DNA from 4 places in the Streptomyces sp. NPDC059850 genome. Region 2 is predicted to be linked to each of the others. Evidence: riboswitches for the same ligand, from Rfam matches in the RefSeq annotation. Region 2 holds a riboswitch; each other region holds the start of a gene.
What was found. A riboswitch is a leader RNA that binds a small molecule or an ion and turns the genes downstream of it on or off. The one in region 2 is predicted to bind cyclic di-AMP.
Positions count from the first base shown of each region.

Region 1: it holds a riboswitch for cyclic di-AMP, as region 2 does, so the genes downstream of both, ACFV9T_RS36895 (transglycosylase family protein) here and ACFV9T_RS17345 (M23 family metallopeptidase) in region 2, are expected to answer to the same signal.
Region 3: it holds a riboswitch for cyclic di-AMP, as region 2 does, so the genes downstream of both, ACFV9T_RS11960 (NlpC/P60 family protein) here and ACFV9T_RS17345 (M23 family metallopeptidase) in region 2, are expected to answer to the same signal.
Region 4: it holds a riboswitch for cyclic di-AMP, as region 2 does, so the genes downstream of both, ACFV9T_RS38000 (M23 family metallopeptidase) here and ACFV9T_RS17345 (M23 family metallopeptidase) in region 2, are expected to answer to the same signal.

Region 1 is NZ_JBHWJI010000068.1:30,598-35,963, forward strand. It holds gene ACFV9T_RS36885 (cytochrome P450) at 1-1,155, shown strand, start outside; gene ACFV9T_RS36890 (transglycosylase family protein) at 1,269-2,225, shown strand; cyclic di-AMP (ydaO/yuaA leader) riboswitch at 2,480-2,647, shown strand; gene ACFV9T_RS36895 (transglycosylase family protein) at 2,654-3,337, shown strand; gene eno (phosphopyruvate hydratase) at 3,458-4,738, shown strand; gene ACFV9T_RS36905 (septum formation initiator family protein) at 4,852-5,331, shown strand.
Region 2 is NZ_JBHWJI010000018.1:72,283-77,648, reverse strand. It holds gene ACFV9T_RS17355 (M16 family metallopeptidase) at 1-1,305, shown strand, start outside; gene ACFV9T_RS17350 (M16 family metallopeptidase) at 1,326-2,711, shown strand; cyclic di-AMP (ydaO/yuaA leader) riboswitch at 2,903-3,065, shown strand; gene ACFV9T_RS17345 (M23 family metallopeptidase) at 3,079-3,870, shown strand; gene ACFV9T_RS17340 (GntR family transcriptional regulator) at 4,143-4,877, shown strand; gene ACFV9T_RS17335 (HPr family phosphocarrier protein) at 4,992-5,273, opposite strand.
Region 3 is NZ_JBHWJI010000011.1:143,680-149,045, reverse strand. It holds gene ACFV9T_RS11975 (NlpC/P60 family protein) at 1-35, opposite strand, end outside; gene ACFV9T_RS11970 (hypothetical protein) at 268-621, shown strand; gene ACFV9T_RS11965 (L,D-transpeptidase family protein) at 852-1,502, shown strand; gene ACFV9T_RS11960 (NlpC/P60 family protein) at 1,572-2,771, opposite strand; cyclic di-AMP (ydaO/yuaA leader) riboswitch at 2,778-2,973, opposite strand; gene pcrA (DNA helicase PcrA) at 3,157-5,366, shown strand, end outside.
Region 4 is NZ_JBHWJI010000075.1:3,109-8,474, forward strand. It holds gene ACFV9T_RS37990 (hypothetical protein) at 81-437, shown strand; gene ACFV9T_RS37995 (PP2C family protein-serine/threonine phosphatase) at 651-1,883, shown strand; cyclic di-AMP (ydaO/yuaA leader) riboswitch at 2,097-2,238, shown strand; gene ACFV9T_RS38000 (M23 family metallopeptidase) at 2,250-3,431, shown strand; gene ACFV9T_RS38005 (aldo/keto reductase) at 3,576-4,532, shown strand; gene ACFV9T_RS38010 (hypothetical protein) at 4,711-4,983, opposite strand; partial or broken gene ACFV9T_RS38015 (hypothetical protein) at 5,143-5,366, opposite strand, start outside.

The DNA of each region.
Region 1 (5,366 bases), on a different contig from region 2:
GAGCACGCCCCGGTGCATCGGACCACGCTCCCCAGCGGGGTCGAGGCCTGGCTCGTGACCCGGTACGCCGACGCCCGGCAGGCACTGGCCGACGCCCGGCTGTCGAAGAACCCCCAGCGCCACAGTGAGTCCGCTCACGCCCGCGGCAAAGTGGGCATCCCGGGCGAGCAGCGCGCGGATCTGACGACACATCTGCTCAATATCGACCCTCCGGACCACACCCGGCTGCGGCGGCTGGTATCCAAGGCGTTCACCCCGCGCCGCGTCGCCGCGTTCGCCCCGCGGGTGCGCGAGCTGACCGACGACCTCATCGACGCCTTCGCGGACCGGGGAGAGGCCGACCTCATCCATGAGTTCGCCTTCCCTCTCCCCATCTACGCGATCTGCGATCTGCTCGGCGTCCCGCGCGAGGACCAGGACGACTTCCGGGACTGGGCCGCGACGATGATCCGGCACGGCGGCGGCCCGCGCGGCGGAGTGGCCCGCGCCGTGAAGCGGATCCGCGCGTATCTGGCCGAGTTGATCCACCGGAAGCGCGCCGCGCTCGGCGACGACCTCATCTCCGATCTGATCCGGGCCAGCGACCACGGCGACCACCTCACCGAGAACGAGGCCGCGGCGATGGCCTTCATCCTCTTGTTCGCCGGGTTCGAGACGACCGTCAACCTCATCGGCAACGGCCTCTACGCGCTGCTGCGCAACCCCGGACAGCGCGCCCGGCTCCAGCGGTCCCTAGAAGAGGGGGACGAGGACCTGCTCGCGACCGGCGTCGAGGAACTGCTGCGCTACGACGGCCCGGTGGAGATGGCCACCTGGCGGTTCGCCACCGAACCGGTCACCCTCGGCGGGCAGCACATCGCCGAGGGGGAACCGGTGCTGGTGGTGCTCGCCGCCGCCGACCGCGACCCCGAGCGCTTCCCCGGCCCGGACACCCTCGACCTCGCCCGCACCGACAACCAGCACCTCGGCTACGGCCACGGCATCCACTACTGCCTGGGCGCCCCGCTGGCCCGCCTGGAGGCCCAGACCGCCCTCGCCACCCTGCTGCGCCGCATCCCCGACCTCCGGCTCGGGGCGGAACCGGAGGAACTGCGCTGGCGCGGCGGGCTCATCATGCGCGGGCTGCGCACCCTCCCGGTGACCTGGGGAAAGTGACATCAAGTCAGTCGCGTGACCATGGCGTGACCTGGGATACACCGGCTTGTGATGATCGTGTGACGTCGCTATGTTCAACCGACAAACGAGCCCCCACACGAGAGGCGATTCGCATGCTTTCCGGGAACGGACGTCACCGCCGCCCCCGCCAGGCTCCGGCCATCGTCGTCGCGGCGGGGGTGACCGGTGCGAGCATCGCCATCCCGCTCTTCGGAGCGACCGGCGCCCAGGCCGCCCCCGCCTCCACCTGGGACCGGGTCGCCGAGTGCGAGAGCGCCGGGATGTGGAGCGCCAACGAGGGCAACGGCTTCTACGGCGGTCTTCAGTTGACCCTCGACATGTGGAAGAAGTACGGAGGCACGAGCTACGCCCCGCGCCCCGACCTCGCCAGCCGCTCCCAGCAGATATCCGTCGCCGAGTCGATCCTCGGCGACCGGGGCCCCGACGCGTGGCCCAGCTGCGCGCTGAACGCCGGGCTGAGCCACGGCGGCGACGCCCCGGACGTGAACCCGGGCAGTACGGCACCCCCGCCCCGGCAGGACGCCCAGCGCGGCGACTCGGACGGCTCGGGCGACTCGGACGGGCGGGACGGCGACTCGTCCCGTACGACCCCCGACGCGACGGACACGCCCCGCGCGTCGCACACCCCCGGCGCGCCGGACGCGTCCGACGAGCGGGAGCGGCCGGACCGTTCCGCCTCGGCCTCGCCCGACGGGCCGGACGGCGACGCGCCCTCCCCGTCCCCCTCCACCAGCACCGCCGACCCCTCGCCGACCCCCTCCGACACCGAGGGCGGCTCCAAGGGCTCCTCGGGGAAGCACCGGGGCGAACGGGACCGGGATGAGCGGCCGAGCGGACATGCTTCGCGTGGCGGTACGGACCGGGACGAAAACCCCTCGGATGGCGGCTACACAGTGCGTCCGGGTGACAACCTTTCAGCAATCGCCGAAAAGCAGGAGTTGGGCGGCGACTGGCGTCGGCTCTACGCGTCCAACGAAAAGGCCATCGGAACCGACCCGGATCTCATTGTCCCTGGTCAGCGACTTGACCTCACCATCAGGGGTCGGTAGTTCGGGGTGATGTGACCGGTTTGGCTCCGGTGAGACATACCTCTCGTCACATTTTCCGGGGCGTCCGTCCTGTCCGGTCTCTCCGCACCCGCCCCCACCTGCGCCGATGTGGGCAGAGTGACATCGATAACGGCCCTCTTCGCTGCGATAAGGGTGTTTGAACGTTTCCCGGACGTGTGTTTAACGTCTTTCCGCTCGCCACAACGAGCACCGTCGACCGTCACGCCGAGTCCTGCCGGCGGTCGTCCGGTACCGACGCGCCAGCGCCGAAGGCAGGAGCGGGGGACCCAAGGTAAGTGCCGGGAGGCCAGCGGAATCGGCCGAACGGCTAGGGGTGAAGCAGGGTGCGGACCTCCGTACCCAGCCGGGCAACTCACGCCCGAACCCGACAGCTCACCTCGTAGGCGTCGGTGAGGAAACGAACCAACATGTCCAATGCTCAGGGCAAGCACCGCCGTCCCTCCAAGGCCACCCGTATCACCGCGCTCGTCGGCCTCGCCGGAGCCGCTGTGGCCACTCCGCTCATCGGTGCGACGTCCGCCTCTGCCGCCACCAGCTCCCAGTGGGACCAGGTCGCGCAGTGTGAGTCCGGTGGCAACTGGTCGATCAACACCGGCAACGGCTACTACGGTGGCCTGCAGTTCTCCTCCTCCACCTGGGCCGCCTACGGCGGTACCGCCTTCGCTCCGACGGCCGACAAGGCCGGTAAGGCCCAGCAGATCCAGGTCGCCGAGAAGGTCCTCGCCAGCCAGGGCAAGGGCGCCTGGCCGGTCTGCGGCAAGGGCCTGACCTCCGGCGGCGCCCCGGCCGCCCCGGCGCCGTCCGCGCCGCAGCAGAGCCAGTCCGACTCCGCGCAGCCTCAGCAGCAGGCCCCGTCCGCCGAGCCGAAGGCCGCGCCGCGCAGCGCGCCCGAGAAGGCCGCGCGTGACCAGGCCCGCGGCCCGATCAAGAAGGGCGACGGCGAGTACAAGGTCAAGTCCGGTGACACCCTCGGCAAGATCGCCAAGGCCGAGGACGTCAAGGGCGGCTGGAAGAAGCTCTTCGAGCTGAACAAGAACATCGTCCAGAAGGCCGACCTGATCTTCCCCGGCCAGCAGCTCCACCTGAGCTGAACCGCCACACCGTAGACGACGAGCCCCGGCCGGGTGCGCCGCCCCCACGGTGCACCCCGCCGGGGCTTCGGTGCGGTTAGGCTCATGCTGCTACCGAAGACCCATACGAAGGAGATCCTCGTGCCGTCCATCGACGTCGTCGTAGCTCGCGAGATCCTCGACTCGCGAGGCAACCCCACGGTCGAGGTCGAGGTCGGCCTCGACGACGGCAGCACCGGCCGTGCCGCCGTCCCGTCCGGCGCCTCCACCGGCGCCTTCGAGGCCCTCGAACTCCGTGACGGCGACAAGAACCGCTACGGCGGCAAGGGCGTGGAGAAGGCCGTCCTCGCCGTCATCGAGCAGATCGGCCCCGAGCTGGTCGGGTATGACGCCACCGAGCAGCGCCTGATCGACCAGGCGATGTTCGACCTGGACGCCACCCCGGACAAGTCCTCGCTCGGCGCCAACGCCATCCTCGGCGTCTCCCTTGCCGTGGCACACGCCGCCTCCGAGGCGTCCGACCTGCCCCTCTTCCGTTACCTCGGCGGTCCGAACGCGCATCTGCTGCCGGTCCCGATGATGAACATCCTCAACGGCGGCTCGCACGCCGACTCCAATGTGGACATCCAGGAGTTCATGATCGCGCCGGTCGGCGCGGAGTCCTTCTCCGAGGCCCTGCGCTGGGGCGCCGAGGTCTACCACACCCTCAAGGGCGTGCTGAAGGAGCGAGGCCTGTCCACCGGCCTCGGCGACGAGGGCGGCTTCGCGCCGAACCTCGACTCCAACCGGGACGCCCTGGACCTGATCGTCGAGGCCATCAAGAAGGCCGGCTACCAGCCCGGCCAGGACATCGCGCTCGCGCTCGACGTCGCCGCCTCCGAGTTCCACAAGGACGGCGTCTACCAGTTCGAGGGCAAGGCCCGCACCGCGTCCGAGATGACCGCGTACTACGCCGAGCTGGTCGACGCGTACCCGCTGGTCTCCATCGAGGACCCGCTGAACGAGGAGGACTGGGACGGCTGGAAGACGATCACCGACCAGCTCGGTGACAAGGTCCAGCTGGTCGGTGACGACCTGTTCGTCACCAACCCCGAGCGGCTGGCCCGCGGCATCGAGAACGACACCGCGAACGCGCTGCTGGTCAAGGTCAACCAGATCGGCTCGCTGACCGAGACCCTCGACGCCGTCGAGCTGGCCCAGCGCAACGGCTTCAAGTGCATGATGTCGCACCGCTCCGGTGAGACCGAGGACGTCACCATCGCCGACCTGGCCGTCGCCACCAACTGCGGCCAGATCAAGACCGGCGCCCCGGCCCGCTCCGAGCGGGTGGCCAAGTACAACCAGCTCCTGCGCATCGAGGAGATCCTGGACGACGCCGCGGTGTACGCGGGCCGTTCCGCCTTCCCGCGCTTCAAGGGCTGACCCGCTACTCGGCTCCGAGGAGCGGACACGTCTGACGCCGGTCCCCGGCCGCGGTCCCGTACCGTGGCCGGGGACGGCGTTACTCAACGCGAAGTCATCACCGGGGAGGCGACGTGCCGGCGGATCGGTTCTCCACCGCGACCAGACTCAAGGCGCTCGGCGAACACGCCGCCGCCCGGGTCTACCGTGCCCGGATCAAGCGCCGCCGCAGCCGGCTCACCGGCCGGGCCGCCCTCCTCGCGCTGGTCGTCTGCTCCCTGGTGGTCGCGCTGGCCTACCCGATGCGGCAGTACATCTCCCAGCGCTCGGACATCGCCGACCAGCGGCGCCAGGCCCAGCGCGAGCGCGCCGAGGTGGCCAAGCTGAGCGAGCAGAAGGCCCGGCTGCGCGACCCCGCGTACATCGAGCGGCAGGCCCGCGCGCATCTGCACTACCTGATGCCGGGCGAGACCGGCTTCAGCATGGTGGACCCCGGCGCCAGGGCCGAGCGCTCCACCGACCGGGGCGCGGCCGACCGCCCCTGGTACACCAACCTCTGGGACGCCGTGGACACGGCGGACACGCCGAAGGCGGCCGCCGTCGCGGACCGCTGATACGCGCCGCACCGGCGCCGCATACGGCCGCACCC
Region 2 (5,366 bases):
AACGGCCTGCGGGTGGTGCTCTCCGAGGATCACCTGACCCCGGTCGCCGCGCTCTGCCTCTGGTACGACGTCGGTTCACGCCATGAAGTCAAGGGGCGTACCGGCCTCGCCCACCTCTTCGAGCACCTGATGTTCCAGGGCTCGGCCCAGGTGACGGGGAACGGCCACTTCGAGCTGGTCCAGGGGGCCGGCGGCTCGCTCAACGGCACGACCAGCTTCGAGCGCACCAACTACTTCGAGACGATGCCCGCCCACCAGGTCGAGCTGGCGCTGTGGCTGGAGGCGGACCGGATGGGGTCCCTCCTGACCGCGCTGGACGAGGAGAGCCTGGAGAACCAGCGGGACGTCGTCAAGAACGAGCGCCGCCAGCGGTACGACAACGTGCCGTACGGCACGGCCTTCGAGAAGCTCGTCGGCATGGCCTACCCCGAGGGCCACCCGTACCACCACACCCCGATCGGCTCGATGGCCGACCTGGACGCCGCCTCCCTGGAGGACGCCCGGGAGTTCTTCCGCACGTACTACGCGCCGAACAACGCGGTGCTGTCCATCGTCGGCGACATCGACCCCGAGCAGACGCTCGCCTGGATCGAGAAGTACTTCGGCACCATCCCCTCCCACGAGGGCAAGCGGCCGCCCCGCGACGGCACGCTCCCCGAGGTCATCGGCGGGCAGCTGCGCGAGGTCGTGGAGGAGGAGGTCCCGGCCCGCGCCCTGATGGCCGCCTACCGGCTGCCGCACGACGGCACCCGTGAGGCCGACGCGGCCGACCTGGCGCTGACCGTCCTCGGCGGCGGCGAGTCCTCCCGGCTGCACAACCGCCTGGTGCGCCGTGACCGTACGGCCGTCGCCGCCGGTTTCGGCCTGCTGCGGCTGTCGGGCGCGCCGTCGCTGGGCTGGCTGGACGTGAAGACCTCGGGCGGGGTCGAGGTGCCCGGCATCGAGGCCGCCGTCGACGAGGAGCTGGCCCGCTTCGCCGAGGAGGGCCCGACCCCGCAGGAGATGGAGCGCGCCCAGGCGCAGATCGAGCGCGAGTGGCTGGACCGGCTGGCCACCGTCGGCGGCCGCGCCGACGAGCTGTGCCGGTTCGCCGTGCTGTTCGGCGACCCGCAGCTGGCCCTGACCGCCGTGGGGCGGGTGCTGGACATCACCGCCGAGGAGGTGCGGGCCGTGGCCGCGGCGCGGCTGCGCCCCGACAACCGCGCCGTGCTGGTCTACGAGCCCGTCCAGGGCGCCGAGGACGCAGAGCAGGCCGACGCCGCAGAAGCCGCCGACATCGACGCAGAAGGGGAGGCGGCCCAGTGAGCGACGCCGTCACCGCCACCATGACCTTCCACCCGCAGCCGCAGGGGGGCGCCCCCAAGCCGTGGGCCTTCCCGGCGCCCGAGCGCGGTGAGCTGGCCAACGGGCTGACCGTGCTGCGCTGCCACCGCCCCGGCCAGCAGGTCGTCGCGGTGGAGATCAACCTGGACGCCCCGCTGGACACCGAGCCGGCCGGTCTGGAGGGCGTCGCCACGATCATGTCGCGCGCCCTGTCCGAGGGCACCGACAAGCACACCGCCGAGGAGTTCGCCGCCGAGCTGGAGCGCTGCGGCGCCACGCTGGACGCCCACGCGGACCACCCCGGCGTCCGGGTCTCCCTGGAGGTGCCGGTCTCCCGGCTGCCCAAGGCGCTCGGCCTGCTCGCCGACGCCCTGCGCGCCCCCGCCTTCCCCGACGGTGAGATCGAGCGGCTGGTGCGCAACCGGCTCGACGAGATCCCGCACGAGCTGGCCAACCCGGCCCGCCGCGCCTCGATGGCCCTGGCCAAGGAGCTGTTCCCGACCGAGTCGCGGATGTCCCGGCCGCGCCAGGGCACCGAGGAGACCATCGAGGGCATCGACGCGGCGGCGGTGCGGGCCTTCTACGAGGCGCACGTCCGGCCGTCCACCGCGACCGCGGTCATCGTCGGGGACCTGGCCGGGGTCGACCTCGACCAGGCGCTCGCCGACACCCTGGGCGCCTGGACCGGCGGCCCCGCCCCGCAGCGGTCGGTCCCGCCGGTCATCGCCGACGACACCGGCCGTGTGGTGATCGTCGACCGGCCCGGCGCCGTCCAGACCCAGCTGCTCCTCGGGCGCATCGGCGCCGACCGCCACGACCGCGTCTGGCCCGCCCAGGTGCTGGGCACCTACTGCCTGGGCGGCACCCTCACCTCCCGGCTGGACCGGGTGCTGCGCGAGGAGAAGGGCTACACCTACGGGGTGCGCGCCTTCGGCCAGGTGCTGCGCTCCACGCCGCCCTCGCCGGCCGGCGGCGGCTCGGCGGGCGCCTCGCTGCTGGCGATCAGCGGTTCGGTGGCCACCGAGGTCACCGGCCCGGCGCTGGAGGACCTGTGGACGGTGCTGCGGACGCTGAAGGAGGAGGGGCTGACGGACGCCGAGCGCGATGTCGCCGTGCAGAACCTCGTCGGCGTCGCCCCGCTCAAGTACGAGACGGCCGCCGCCGTCGCGGGCACCCTCGCCGACCAGGTCGAGCAGCACCTGCCGGACGACTTCCAGGCGCAGCTGTACGCCCGGCTCGCCGACGCGGGCACGGTGGAGGCGACCGCGGCGGTCGTGAGCGCCTTCCCGGCCGACCGGTTGGTGACCGTGCTCGTGGGTGACGCCTCCCGGATCGAGGAGCCGGTGAAGGCGCTCGGCATCGGAGAGGTGACCGTCATCACCGGCTGAGGCCGCTCAACGCACTACCCCCACAAGGACCCTGGCGTCGAGTAAGACGCCGGGGTCCTCCCATATGTCCGATGTGCGGGGCGTTTGGTTTGTGGCGAGAACAACAAAAACCCGTAACCGTTTGGTGATCGAAACACGGCCCGTCTAGCGTCAGTGCGGCTGTTCGCCGGATACCGCCGCACCCGCGGCACGGACAGCCATCGCCGAGTCCCATGGTGTGAGTGCCAGGGGAGCCGGGGACCCAAACGTCCCTGGGGTGAATCGGACGCCTTCCCCGGCCGGGGGAGGGGCCCGTAGGAGACCTTCCTGCTCCGAACCCGTCAGCTAACCCGGTAGGCGAGAGGGAAGGAAAGGAGTGCGCCACACCATGGCGTTCACCCGTGCCGCCGGGAAGCACCGACGTCCCAGCCAGACCGCCGTCCGCACCGGCGCGAACATCGCTGGCATCACCACGGTCGCCTCGGGCGTCGTCGCCGGGATCGCCGGCCCCGCCCTCGCCGCGACCGGAGAGGCGTCTGCCCAGGACACCGGTCTCCGGCAGGCGATGGTGATGGGCGACGGTCTCTCCGACCAGATCGACGCGCAGGCCCTGTCCCAGGAGAGCGCCGCAGAGGCCGCCGAAGCCAAGGCGAAGGCCGAGGCCGTGGCCCGCCAGGAGGCCGCGCGGAAGGCCGATGCCGCCGCGAAGAAGGCCAAGGCGGAGCGCGAGGCCAAGGAACGCGCCGCGCGTGAGGCCGAGCGCAAGCGCCTCAACACGTTCGTCTCGCCGATCGACGGCTCCTCCGTCTCCACCGGTTACCAGGCGTCCAGTGGCCTGTGGTCCTCCGGCAGTCACACCGGGATCGACTTCAGCGCCTCCACGGGCACCGAGGTGCAGTCGGTGGGCATGGGCGAGGTCGTCGAGGCGGGCTGGGGCGGCTCCTACGGCAACAACGTCGTCATCAAGATGAACGACGGCACCTACACCCAGTACGGCCACCTCTCGTCGATCGGCGTCTCGGTCGGCGAGAAGGTCACCCCCGGCCAGCAGATCGGCCTGTCCGGCGCCACCGGCAACGTCACCGGCCCGCACCTGCACTTCGAGGCCCGCACCGGCGCGGACTACGGTTCGGATATGGACCCGCTGTCGTACCTGCGCTCGCACGGCGTCAACCTCTGACCCGTCGCCCACTCCTGTCGAAAGGCCCCGTCCGCTCCGGACGGGGCCTTCGGCGTGCTCCGCCCCTATGGCCAACTGTGCCGCCGTGACCAAAAAATATCCCTGAATTTCCTTCGCCCATCGGAAATCCCGGCAGCTTCGAATAGAGTCGCTGAACGCGCGTCAATCGGATGCGTTTCGCGGGGTTGAGGCGGAGGTTCGACAATGCGGGACCGGAAGTGAACGGGGATACGGCCGCGCTCCAGGGCGGTCGCCGGATTTCGGCTCATGCGGTGTGTACGGCGATCCGTGACGACATCATCTCCGGTACCTGTCCGCCCGGCAGCCGGCTGACCGAGGAGCTGCTGGCCCGGCGCTACGGGGTCTCCCGGGTGCCCGTCCGCGAGGCGCTGCGCACCCTGGAGTCCGAGGGCTTCGTCACGACCAGGCGGCATGCGGGCGCGTGCGTCGCGCAGCCGTCCGAGAAGGAGGCGGCCGACCTCCTGGACATCCGGGCGCTGCTGGAGCCGCTGGGCGCCGCCAGGGCCGCCCAGCGGCGCACCGAGGGGCATCTGAAGGTGCTGCGCGGTCTGGTCCGGCTCGGCCAGGAGCGGGCCCAGCACGGCCGGCTGGGCGAGCTGCGCTCGCTGGGCGACTGGTTCCACGAGACGCTGGCCCAGGCGTCCGGCAGCCCGAGCCTGGCGGGGCTGCTGGTGCAGCTGCGGCGCAAGACGGCGTGGGTGTACGCGGTGGATCCGGCCCGGCGGTCAGCCCAGCCCGCGCAGGCCGTGCAGGTGGTGCCGGGCGTACCGGGCGCTGCCGGGGGCGCGGACCTGTCGGTGCGCGCCGTCGAGTCCTGGGCGGAGCACGGGGCGATCGTGGACGCGGTCGCGCGCGGTGATGCCGAGCGGGCGCGGGCGCTCGCCGCCGCGCACACCGAGCGTTCGCTGTCCGAATATCGATTGCGAAACGCGTCCCAGGTGAGGACTTCGAAACATTCCGTAAACACGGCGAGCGGCCGGAATTAACAGCCGCCCGGTAAAGCACCCAAGGGAATTCCGTATCCGGAAAAACAACGGGGCCGCGGTGATCCGTAATGGTTCACCGCGGCCCCGCCGCGCCGAAATGCGATTCGGACGGAATCAGACGGTCTCCGGAAGCTCCTCGAGGCCCTCGGCCACCAGCTTCGCCAGGCGGTCGAGCGCCGCCTCCGCGTCGTCGGCCTCGGAGGTGAGTACGACCTCGTCGCCACCCTGAGCGCCCAGGCCGAGCACGGCGAGCATGGAAGCGGCGTTGACCGGGGTGCCGCCCGCCTTGGCGATCGTGATGGGGACGCCGGCGGCGGTCGCCGCACGGACGAAGATCGACGCCGGGCGGGCGTGCAGGCCCTCGGCCCAGCCGATGTTGACGCGGCGCTCAGCCATGGTGTTGCCCTTCAGATCTGCGGGTGCTGTTGTCTAGACCAGATCATACGGTGTCCGGTCTCGCCCGGGTCGAGCCCGAGTGGGTCCGGTCAT
Region 3 (5,366 bases), on a different contig from region 2:
CGCTGCTTCGGCTTCGTGGGGGGCTGCGGCGCCACTGCGGCGACTCACCTTTCGTACGGGATCGTGCTTCTTGTGAGGGGAAGGTAGGCCGGTCGGCGGCGCGGCGCGCTGGGATGAACGGAGGTGGACGGATTCGTCCCCCGGTGGCGTCTGCTGATCACGAGGACGGCGTGGGGTGGGCGGGATCGGGGCGGCTGTGACCGATGTGCCGATCAGGGTGCACCCGGGTGACTGGCGGTGATATGCGCGGCGCTAGTCTCCGGTGCCATGGACGTAGTCATCAATGTGTTCGTCGGCCTGCACATCGTCGGCATCGCCGCGCTGCTGGGCGGCTTCCTCTCCCAGCTGACGGCGGTACGCGGGGGCGGCGCGCGGATGACGCCGGGGATGCTGCACGGCGCCCTGACCATGCTGGTCACGGGCGCCGCGCTGGTCGGGCTGAACCAGGCGGACGATCAGACCGTGAACACGGTCAAGATCGGCGTGAAGCTGGCGCTGCTGGTCGTGATCCTGGGGCTGGTGTACGTGAAGCGGGACGAGGAGAAGGTGGAGCCCGCGGTGTTCGGCGCGGTCGGCGCGCTGACGACGGTGAACATCTTCATCGCCGTGCTCTGGACCTGACCCCACCCACCCTCTCCTGACAGCCCATCAGTTTGTCTCACGCCGCCGCGCCCCCGACCAGGGGGCGCGAAGGGGCGGAATGGGGGAAATCGCACCTGTAAGCGCAACCCGACGCACCCTTCGCCTGTCTTACCCGTCAAGGGCAAGCCCGGAGGGAGCGCGCAATGGGGGCAGAGGGAAGATTCGCGGCATGGCGCCGCCGTACGGCGGTCGCGTTGGGCATGGCGGGCATGGTGGTGCCGCTGACCGTCGCACTCGGTGCGGCACCGGCGCAGGCGGCGACGGCGTGTACGGCGAGCACGGGTCCGTATCAGAAGCAGGTGGAGAAGTTCCTCGGTCGTCCCGTCGACGGTCGGCAGTCCTCGGGGGACTGCCGCGCGACGCGGACGTTCCAGATCAACCACGGCATCAGCCCGACCATCGGCTACGCGGGCCCCGTCACCTGGGGTGTCATGAAGCTGATCAACGCGCAGAACGCGGCGGGGCGTAACCCCAACGCGGCGCGCAAGTGCCCCACCAACAAGGGCCGCGTCGCCTGCGTCGACCTCACCCGCCAGCTCAGCTGGGTGCAGGACGGCTCACGGCTGGTGTTCGGGCCGGTGCCGGTGCGCACCGGGCGGGACAAGTACGAGACCCGCACCGGGCTGAAGAAGATCTACTGGCGGAACAAGAACCACTGGTCGACGATTTACGACGTGGCCATGCCGTACAGCCAGTTCTTCGACGGCGGTCAGGCCTTCCACTCCATCGCGGGCAGCGTCTGGTCCCCGCCCGGCTCCCACGGCTGCGTCAACATGCGCTCCGGCGACGCCAAGAAGTACTGGAGCCTGTTGCGGAACGGTGACGACGTGTACGTGTACGGCCGCAAGCCGGGCACGTGACCCAGGGAGTGCAGCGCGGCTGCCCGGGCACGTGGTCGGGCAGCCGCACCGCTCACTACGGCGTGGGGCCTATGCGGGCCGGACGCTCCCGTAGATCGGCATCTCGGTGATCGGCGCCTTCTTCACCACGTCGCCCGGCTTCGGGGCGTGGATCATCATCCCGTCGCCGATGTAGAGCCCGACGTGGCTGATGTCGTCGTAGAAGAAGACGAGATCACCGGGGATGAGTTCAGAGGTCGAGACGCGCGTACCGGCCTTCACCTGGTCCCACGTGGTGCGCGGCAGCGAGACACCGGCGGCCTTCCAGGCGGCCTGGGTGAGCCCTGAGCAGTCGTAGGAGTTGGGCCCGGTGGCGCCCCAGACGTACGGCTTGCCGAGCTGCGACTCCGCGAAGTCGATCGCCTTGGCGGCCTTGGTGCCGGTGGTGGTGCTTCCGGAACCGGTGCTGCTGCCGGAACCGGTGCTGCTTCCGGAACCGGAAGAGGAAGCGCCGCTCGACGGCTGCTCCTGCTCCTGCCGCTGCTTCTCCTTGGCCGCCGCCTCCCGCTGCTTCTCGGCCAGCTCGGCCGCCTTGCGCCGCGCCTCCTCGTCCTTCTTCTTCTCGATCGCCGCCAGCCGCGCCTTCTCCTTGGCGGTCAGGTTGGCCAGCAGCTGCCGGGCCTGCGTGAGCTTGTCCTGGACGGACTTCTTCTTGGTCTTCAGCTCGCGCTGGGTCTCGGTCAGCGACGCCAGGCTCTGCGCGGCCTCGCGGCGCTCCTTGGCGGCCTTCGCCGCCTGCGTCTGGAAGTCGTCGACGGCCCGCTTCTGCGAACCGGCCATCCGGCTCATCAGATGGGACTGGTCGAAGAGGTCCTGCGGGTCGTTGGAGAACAGCAGACTCGCGGCGCTCGACGTCATGCCGCCGTCGCGGTACTGGGCCGCGGCGTACGTGCCGAGCGTGCGGCGGGCCTCGTTGAGCTTCTCCGTGTTCTCGGCGACCTTGTCCAGCAGCCGGTTGACCTTGGTGGCCTGCTGCTCGGAGCGCTCCTTGGCGGAGTTGTAGTGCTGGGTGGCGGTTTCCGCCTGGTGGTAGAGCGAGTCCACCTTCTCCTTGACCGCCTCGATCGACTGCGTGGTGCCGGGCTTCGGGTCGCCCGGGGCGGCGTTCGCGGTCTGGGACAGGAGGGTGACGGAGGCGAGGGCGGCGGTGGTGAATCCGACGGCCGTGCGGCGCCCGGTGGACGAGGCGTAGGTGGGTATTCGGGTCCGCGGCTTGCGGTGCGACGCCAAGGGAGGCGCTCCTTCCGTGGACCGCCTACCGGGTTAGCTGTCGGGTTCGGGCGGTACGGAAGGTTGCCCTACGGCCGTGCGCGGGCGGGACGGTCACGTCGTACATGCCGTACGTACGTGTCGTACCGCGCAGCTCGGGCCGATTCACCCCGGTGTTGCGTTGTGGGTCCCCGGCTCCGGGCGCTTGCGGCGTGGCCGGACTCGGCGGAGGCGGCCCGTGCCGACGCGGTTCGCCGACGGGTGTACGGACTGCCTGAGGGAGGACCGTAGCCAACTCGTGGGGCTCCTGTGAAGGCTGGTGGCCGATATGCCCGGAACCGTTTCGTGACATCCATATGCGGTCCATGCGTAGGCTGTCAGTGCGGCCGCCTAGACTCGGTGAGCGATGAGCAGCCTCTTTGACGACAGCTTCCTGGCGAATCTCGGGCCTCCGGACGAGGAGCCCCCGCCGCCCGAGGATTCCGCACACCCGGGCCCGGCCGGTGGTTCCGCTGATGCAGGCGACTCCGGCGGCGAAGAGGTGCCGCACCACCTCTTCACGGGCGCGTTCGACGCGCCGGTGCCGAGCGGCGCCCCCAGAGAGGCGTACTACCGGGATGGCGCGCCGCGCCCCGCCATCGACCCGGCGGCGCTCCTGGAGGGGCTGAACGAGCAGCAGCGGGCCGCCGTGGAGCACACCGGCTCGCCGCTGCTGATCGTCGCGGGGGCCGGGTCCGGCAAGACCCGGGTGCTCACCCACCGCATCGCGTATCTGCTCGGCACCCGCCATGTGCACCCCGGTCAGATCCTCGCCATCACCTTCACCAACAAGGCGGCGGGCGAGATGAAGGAGCGGGTCGAGGAGCTGGTCGGCCCGCGCGCGAACGCCATGTGGGTGATGACGTTCCACAGCGCGTGCGTGCGCATCCTGCGCCGCGAGTCGAAGAAGCTGGGCTTCACCTCATCGTTCTCGATCTACGACGCCGCCGACTCGAAGCGGCTGATGGCGCTGGTGTGCCGGGATCTCGACCTCGACCCGAAGAAGTTCCCGCCGAAGTCGTTCAGTGCCAAGATCTCCAACCTGAAGAACGAGCTGATCGACGAGGAGACCTTCGCCGGGCAAGCGGCGGACGGCTTCGAGAAGACGCTCGCCGAGGCGTACGCGATGTACCAGTCGCGGCTGCGCGAGGCCAACGCCCTCGACTTCGACGACATCATCATGACCACGGTCAACCTGCTCCAGGCGTTCCCGGATGTCTCGGAGCACTACCGCCGCCGCTTCCGGCACGTCATGGTCGACGAGTACCAGGACACCAACCACGCTCAGTACACGCTGGTGCGCGAGCTGGTCGGCACGGACACCGAAGAGGTGGCGGCCGGGGAGCTGTGCGTCGTGGGCGACGCCGACCAGTCGATCTACGCGTTCCGGGGCGCCACGATCCGTAACATCCTCCAGTTCGAGGAGGACTACCCCAACGCGCGGACGATCCTGCTGGAGCAGAACTACCGCTCCACCCAGACCATCCTGAGCGCGGCCAACGCCGTCATCGAGCGCAACGAGAACCGCCGCCCGAAGAACCTGTGGACCGAGGCGGGCACCGGCGCCACCATCACCGGCTACGTCGCCGACACCGAGCACGACGAGGCCCAGTTCGTCGCCGACGAGATCGACCGGCTGACAGACGCGGGGGACGCCCGCGCCGGAGACGTCGCGGTCTTCTACCGCACCAACGCCCAGTCCCGTGTCTTCGAGGAGATCTTCATCCGGGTCGGCCTGCCGTACAAGGTCGTCGGCGGCGTCCGCTTCTACGAGCGCAAGGAGGTCCGCGACGTCCTCGCGTACCTGCGCGTGCTGGCCAACCCCGAGGACGCCGTACCGCTGCGCCGCATCATGAACGTGCCCAAGCGCGGCATCGGCGACCGCGCCGAAGCGATGATCGACGCGCTCGCGTCGCGCGAGAAGATCACCTTCCCGCAGGCGCTGCGCCGCGTCGACGAGGCGTACGGCATGGCGGCCCGCTCGGCGAACGCGGTCAAGCGGTTCAACACGCTCATGGAGGAGCTGCGGACCATCGTGGAGTCGGGCGCGGGCCCGGCGACCGTCCTGGAGGCCGTGCTGGAGCGCACCGGCTATCTGGCGGAGCTGCAGGCGTCCACCGATCCGCAGGACGAGACCCGCATCGAGAACCTCCAGGAGCTGGCGTCGGTGGCGCTGGAGTTCGAGCAGGACCGGGGCGAGGAGAACCCCGGCACGCTCGCGGACTTCCTGGAGCAGGTCGCGCTCGTCGCCGACTCCGACCAGATCCCGGACGAGGACGAGGAGGGCGCCGGGGTCATCACGCTGATGACGCTGCACACGGCCAAGGGGCTGGAGTTCCCGGTGGTCTTCCTCAGCGGCATGGAGGACGGGGTCTTCCCGCACATGCGCGCGCTCGGCCAGACCAAGGAGCTGGAGGAGGAGCGGCGGCTGGCGTACGTCGGGATCACGCGCGCCCGCGAGCGGCTGTATCTGTCCCGGTCGACGATGCGCAGCGCCTGGGGCACGCCCTCGTACAACCCGCCGTCCCGCTTCCTGGAGGAGATCCCCGACCAGTACGTGCAGTGGCGGCGCACCGG
Region 4 (5,366 bases), on a different contig from region 2:
CTCCCCGATGTCGCGGATGTTCTTCCGTTCAATCGGAACGTGTGGTTTTCCGCGGATTCGGCTTTTCTGGAGGAAATCAAGTGAACATCGGAAAGAAGGTTGCTGTCCTGGCCGCAACGGCAGGCGCCCTGGTGCTGGGGAGCGCGGGCGGGGCGTCCGCTCACGGTGGTTACGGGGGCTTCGACCCCTTCGGGACGATCCAGACCAACGCGTGCGACACGGCGGTCGGCACCATCGTCGAGGGCGCCGTGACCGCCCCGTCGGGCGACATCAACATCGCCTCCAACTGCATCAACTTCACCAGCGGCACTGCGGCCGTCCAGAGCAACGAGTGTGACACCGCCGTCGGTACGATCGTCGGCGCCGCCGCGCTCGCCCCGACGGGTGACACCACCATCGGCAGCAACTGCACCAACATCGCTACCGGCACCCCCTGAACCGACGAGACCCACGCCGACGGCCCCGGCCTCGGCTGACGGGCCCTGGCGCACGCCACGGCTCACCCCGCGGCCCCGGATGCCTGCCATCCGGGGCCGCGGGGCGTTCGTACGCACCCACATGGCCGCCACCGGCTCGCGCCGCGCCCCGGCACCCGGAAGCCTGATGACGGGGTCACGAACCAGGGAAAGCGAGACAGGCCGGTGGTGCGGGTGCGAGGGAGCAGGGCGCGTCCGGGCGCCCGTACGCCCGCCGCTCCCGACTCCTCCGGCGCGGCCGCCGGTCTCATCACGGCCGAGGAGGCCGTCCAGGCCTCGCCGGGGCGCCGGCTGGCCCCGTGGACCCCCGCCCTCCTCCTGCTCGGCGGCGTCGCCTTCGACCTCGCCGCCCCGGCCCCGTACACCGCCTCCCCCTTCTTCGCCGCGGCCCCGCTGGTCGCCGCCTCCCTCTTCCCGCTGCGGCAGACCATCATCACGACGGTCCTCGCCCTCACCGCCGTCTGTCTGCTCGCGGAGCTGCACGGCGTACGGGACCCGACCCAGGCTGCGACCGAGATCGCCACGGTGGCCACCGTCGCCCTGCTCGCGCTCGTGATCAACCGCGTCGTACGCCGAGGCGACCGGCGGCTGGCCTCGGCGCGCGGCATCGCGGAGGCGGCGCAGCGGGCCGTGCTGCCCGTACCGCCCGCCCGTATCGCCGGTCTTGACATCGCGGCGCGCTATGTGGCGGCCGAGCGGTACGCGGCGATCGGCGGCGACCTGTACGCGGTGCAGGACACCCCGCACGGCGTGCGGCTGATCGTCGGGGACGTCCGGGGCAAGGGGCTGCAGGCGGTGGAGGTCGTCGCGGTCCTCATCGGCGCGTTCCGGGAGGCGGCGGAGCAGGAGTCGACGCTGGAGGGGCTGGCGGGGCGGCTGGAGCGGGCGCTGCGGCGCGAGGGTGCCCGGCGGGCCGAGCTGGAGGCGTTCGAGGGGTTCACCACCGCCGTACTCGGCGAGATCCCGCGCGGCGACTCCACCCTCCGCCTCATCAACCGAGGCCACCCCCCGCCGCTGCTGCTGCCCGGCGACGGCGAGGTGCGCCCCCTGGAGCCGGAGACGCCCGCGCTGCCCCTGGGGATGGGCGAACTCGGCGCGTGGCCCGACCGGGTGACGGAGCTGCGGTTCCCGGAGGACGCCACGCTGCTGCTGTTCACGGACGGGGTGACCGAGGCCCGCGACCGGCACGGCACCTTCTACGTCCCCGAGGAGCGGCTGCGCGGCCGCCGCTTCACCGGACCGGGCGGGCTGCTCGACGCGCTGGTGGAGGACGTAGCGCTGCACTCGGGCGGGGAGAGTTCGGACGACATGGCACTGCTCGCGGTGCGGCGCCCGCCCGGTACGAACGGAACGACGCCGAACGGAACGACACCCCCCGCTCCGGACACGGACCGTAGCCAACCGTGACGGGCACGGATAACGATTGACACACGATCAGCCCGCCGGAGGTTTTTACCATCCCTTTTCAAGTGAGGCGAAACGCCCCCATCTGTCCTTCCTTGGTTACTAAGTTCATGCCAAAGCTACGCGGATTCTTCAGAAGAGCTTGGAATCATGTCGCGCTCTCTATTAACGTTCGATAACGCAGCGCGGTCGACACAGCCGTCGCAAGGGCGGCACCGTGCGCCGTCGCCGAATCCCGTATGTACCAAGGGAACCGGGGAACCACCACCTTGGGGTGAATCGGGTCGAACCTGACCCGTAGGAGACCTTCCTGCTCCGAACCCGTCAGCTAACCCGGTAGGCGAGAGGGAAGGAAAGGAGTGCGCCCCGGTGGCGTCCAACAGGTCCGTACTGGACGAAGCTCCGTACCGCTCGTCCGGTACCGGTATCGGCACCGCGACCGCGTACGGAGTCGGCTTCGACGCCGGAGCCGGCGCCCGCCCCGCGGTCGGACTCGGTGCCGAACCAGATGAGCCGTCCGCCGCTTCCGTCGGCAAGGAAGCCGTCTGGGACGAGTGGAACCCCACCGAGGAGTCCATCGCTCCGCTGCGCGGCAGGCACCGCGTCGTCAAGCAGCGCGGCGGGACCATGGCCCGCAGCAGTGCCGTCCTCGGCGTCGGCGTCATCGCGGCGGTCGGCGCGGGCGGCATGGCGACCGCCAAGGACCGTCCGGCCGCACCCATCTCCATGCCGGACCTCGCCCACGTCGCCGACGAGGTCAAGGCCCAGCTCCCCGCCGCCAAGGACCTGCCCGGCATCGGCTCCCTGATGGCCGACGACCAGGACTCCGCCCAGCCCGCCGCGGCCACCCTCGCCACGAGCGGTGCCGACTCGGGCGAGGCGCTGCGCACCCGCATCCTCCAGCAGGCCGAGAGCCAGCAGACCGCGGCGGACGACGACCGGCGCGAGGCCGCGGCGCGGGCCGCCGCGAAGGCCGCCGCCGGCGACGCCGCGAAGGCCGCGGCCAAGGCCCGCGACCTGGCGGACCAGAAGAAGGCCGAGGCCGCCGCCAAGAAGAAGGCCGCCGAGGCCGCCAAGGCGAAGGAAGCGGCCGAGAAGAAGGCCGCCGAGGCCAAGGCCGCCGACACCCCCGCCAAGACCTCCACCTCCACCTCCGCCGGGTTCACCCTCCCCGTTGCCTCGTACACCCTGACCGCGGGCTTCGGCCAGGCCGGCGACATCTGGTCCGCCGACCACACCGGCCAGGACTTCGCCGCCCCGACCGGCACCCCGGTCAAGGCGGTGGGCGGCGGCACGATCACCCAGGCGGGCTGGGCCGGTTCGTACGGCTACCGCATCGTGCTCAAGCTCGATGACGGCACCGAGATCTGGTACTGCCACCTGTCGTCCATGGTCGTCACCTCGGGCAAGGTGTCCTCGGGCGAGACCATCGGCCGCGTCGGCGCCACCGGCAACGTCACCGGCCCCCACCTCCACCTGGAGGTGCGACCGGGCGGCGGCTCCCCGATCGCCCCGCTGACCTGGCTGCGCGACCACGGGCTGAACCCGTGACCCCCTGATCCGGCCGTCGCCGTTCCGACGGCCCCTCGTTCCGGCGGCTCTGGCGCTCTCTCCCCCCTTGACGCCAGGGCCGCCGGTTCGCTTTGTCCCCCGCCACCGGAATAGACGGGTCCGCCGGAGACGTTGTCTATACGTATGACTGAGACCCGCGAGAACACCCGTAAGACCATCGGCAGCCTGTCCGTCTTCCCGCTCTCCCTGGGCGGCAATGTCTTCGGCTGGACGGCCGACGAGGCCGAGTCCTTCGAGGTGCTCGACGCGTACGCGGCGGCGGGTGGCAACTTCGTCGACACCGCCGACGTCTACTCCGCGTGGGCGCCCGGCAACAAGGGCGGCGAGTCCGAGACCGTCCTCGGCAAGTGGTTCGCCTCCCGTGGCAACCGCGACGACATCGTCCTCGCCACCAAGGTCGGCGCCGGCACCCCGGAGCCCCGCGGACTCTCCTCCTCCGCCATCAAGTCCGGCCTGGACGAGTCCCTCCAGCGCCTGGGCACGGATTACGTCGACCTCTACTACACCCACTTCGACGACACGTCGGTGCAGGTGGACGAGATCATCTCCACCCTCGACGAGCTGGTGAAGGCGGGTAAGATCCGCGAGATCGCCGCCTCCAACATCTCCGCCGAGCGCCTGGACGCCTCCCTCGACTTCTCCGCCCGGGAGAACCTGGCCCGCTACGTCGCCCTCCAGCCCCACTACAACCTGGTCTCGCGCGACACCTTCGAGGGCGACCTGGCCGACGTCGCCGCCCGCCACGGCCTGGCGACGCTCCCGTACTACTCCCTCGCGTCCGGCTTCCTCACCGGCAAGTACCGCCCCGGCGCCACGGTCGACAGCGCCCGCTCCACGGGCGCCGCCCAGCACCTGGAGACCGAGCGCGGCCAGAAGGTCCTCGCCGCCCTCGACGACGTGGCCGCCAACCACAACGCCGACCACGCCACCGTCGCCCTGGCCTGGCTCACCGCCCAGCCGACCGTGGTCGCCCCCGTCGCCAGCGCCCGCGTCCCGGCCCAACTCCCGGCCCTCCTGGCCTCGGTAGACCTCCACCTCACGGACCCGGAACTGAACCTCCTGACGTCCGCCTCGGACTGACCCCACGGCGCCGGGACGGCGACGCCCCGCAACGCCGTCCTGGCCGCTCGGGCCGTCACTCCGTGGCGGTCACGGTCGTTCACGTGTGCGCTGGGAGCCCCGGGGCGACATGCACGACGCGTTTCTCCAACTCGCTCAGTGCATGATCCTCGCCCGGAGACTCCCAGCGTTTTACTTCTTAAGCCGCCTCAGTCGTCTCGGTGGTGTTGAAGCAGCTGACACTGATGATGACGGTGTTGTTGGCGACCGGGGAGTCGTCCCCGACGTTCCCGGTGGTGACGTCACCGTTGGTGAAGCTGATGTCGCCGGTGGTGACGCTGCACGACTGGACGTTCGCGGGGGGAGGCGCCTCGTGGTCCGTGCCACCGTGGGCGGCCGCGGTGCCGGTCCCGAGGAGCACCAGGCTGCCGGCGGTCGCGGCCAGGAAGGCCGCCTTCTTCGCGATCTGCATGATTCCTCCACATGAAGCGCAGTCGGATGTCGACTGTCACTTCAGATTTAAGAGAAAATCATAAGAAAGTCCTGATGGGGACGCCGGAATTGATCCACACGGCCCAAGGACTGCCCTTCGGTCACCTCCAATGGCGCAGTGACGCGTATCCGGACGCTCCTACGCCCCGCGCCGATCGGCCAGCACCCACGAAGCGGCGGCGACCCCACCGGCGACTCCGAAGACGGACGGCCACGCCCCGACCTTCTTCGCCAGCGGATGCGACCCGGCGAACGCGGCCACGTACAACCCGCTCAACGCGGCCGCCGTCCCGTTCCCCGCCTTCTCGCGCCACCCCTTGGCGGTCACGGCCCCGGCCGCCGCCAGCGCGACCCCACCGAGCG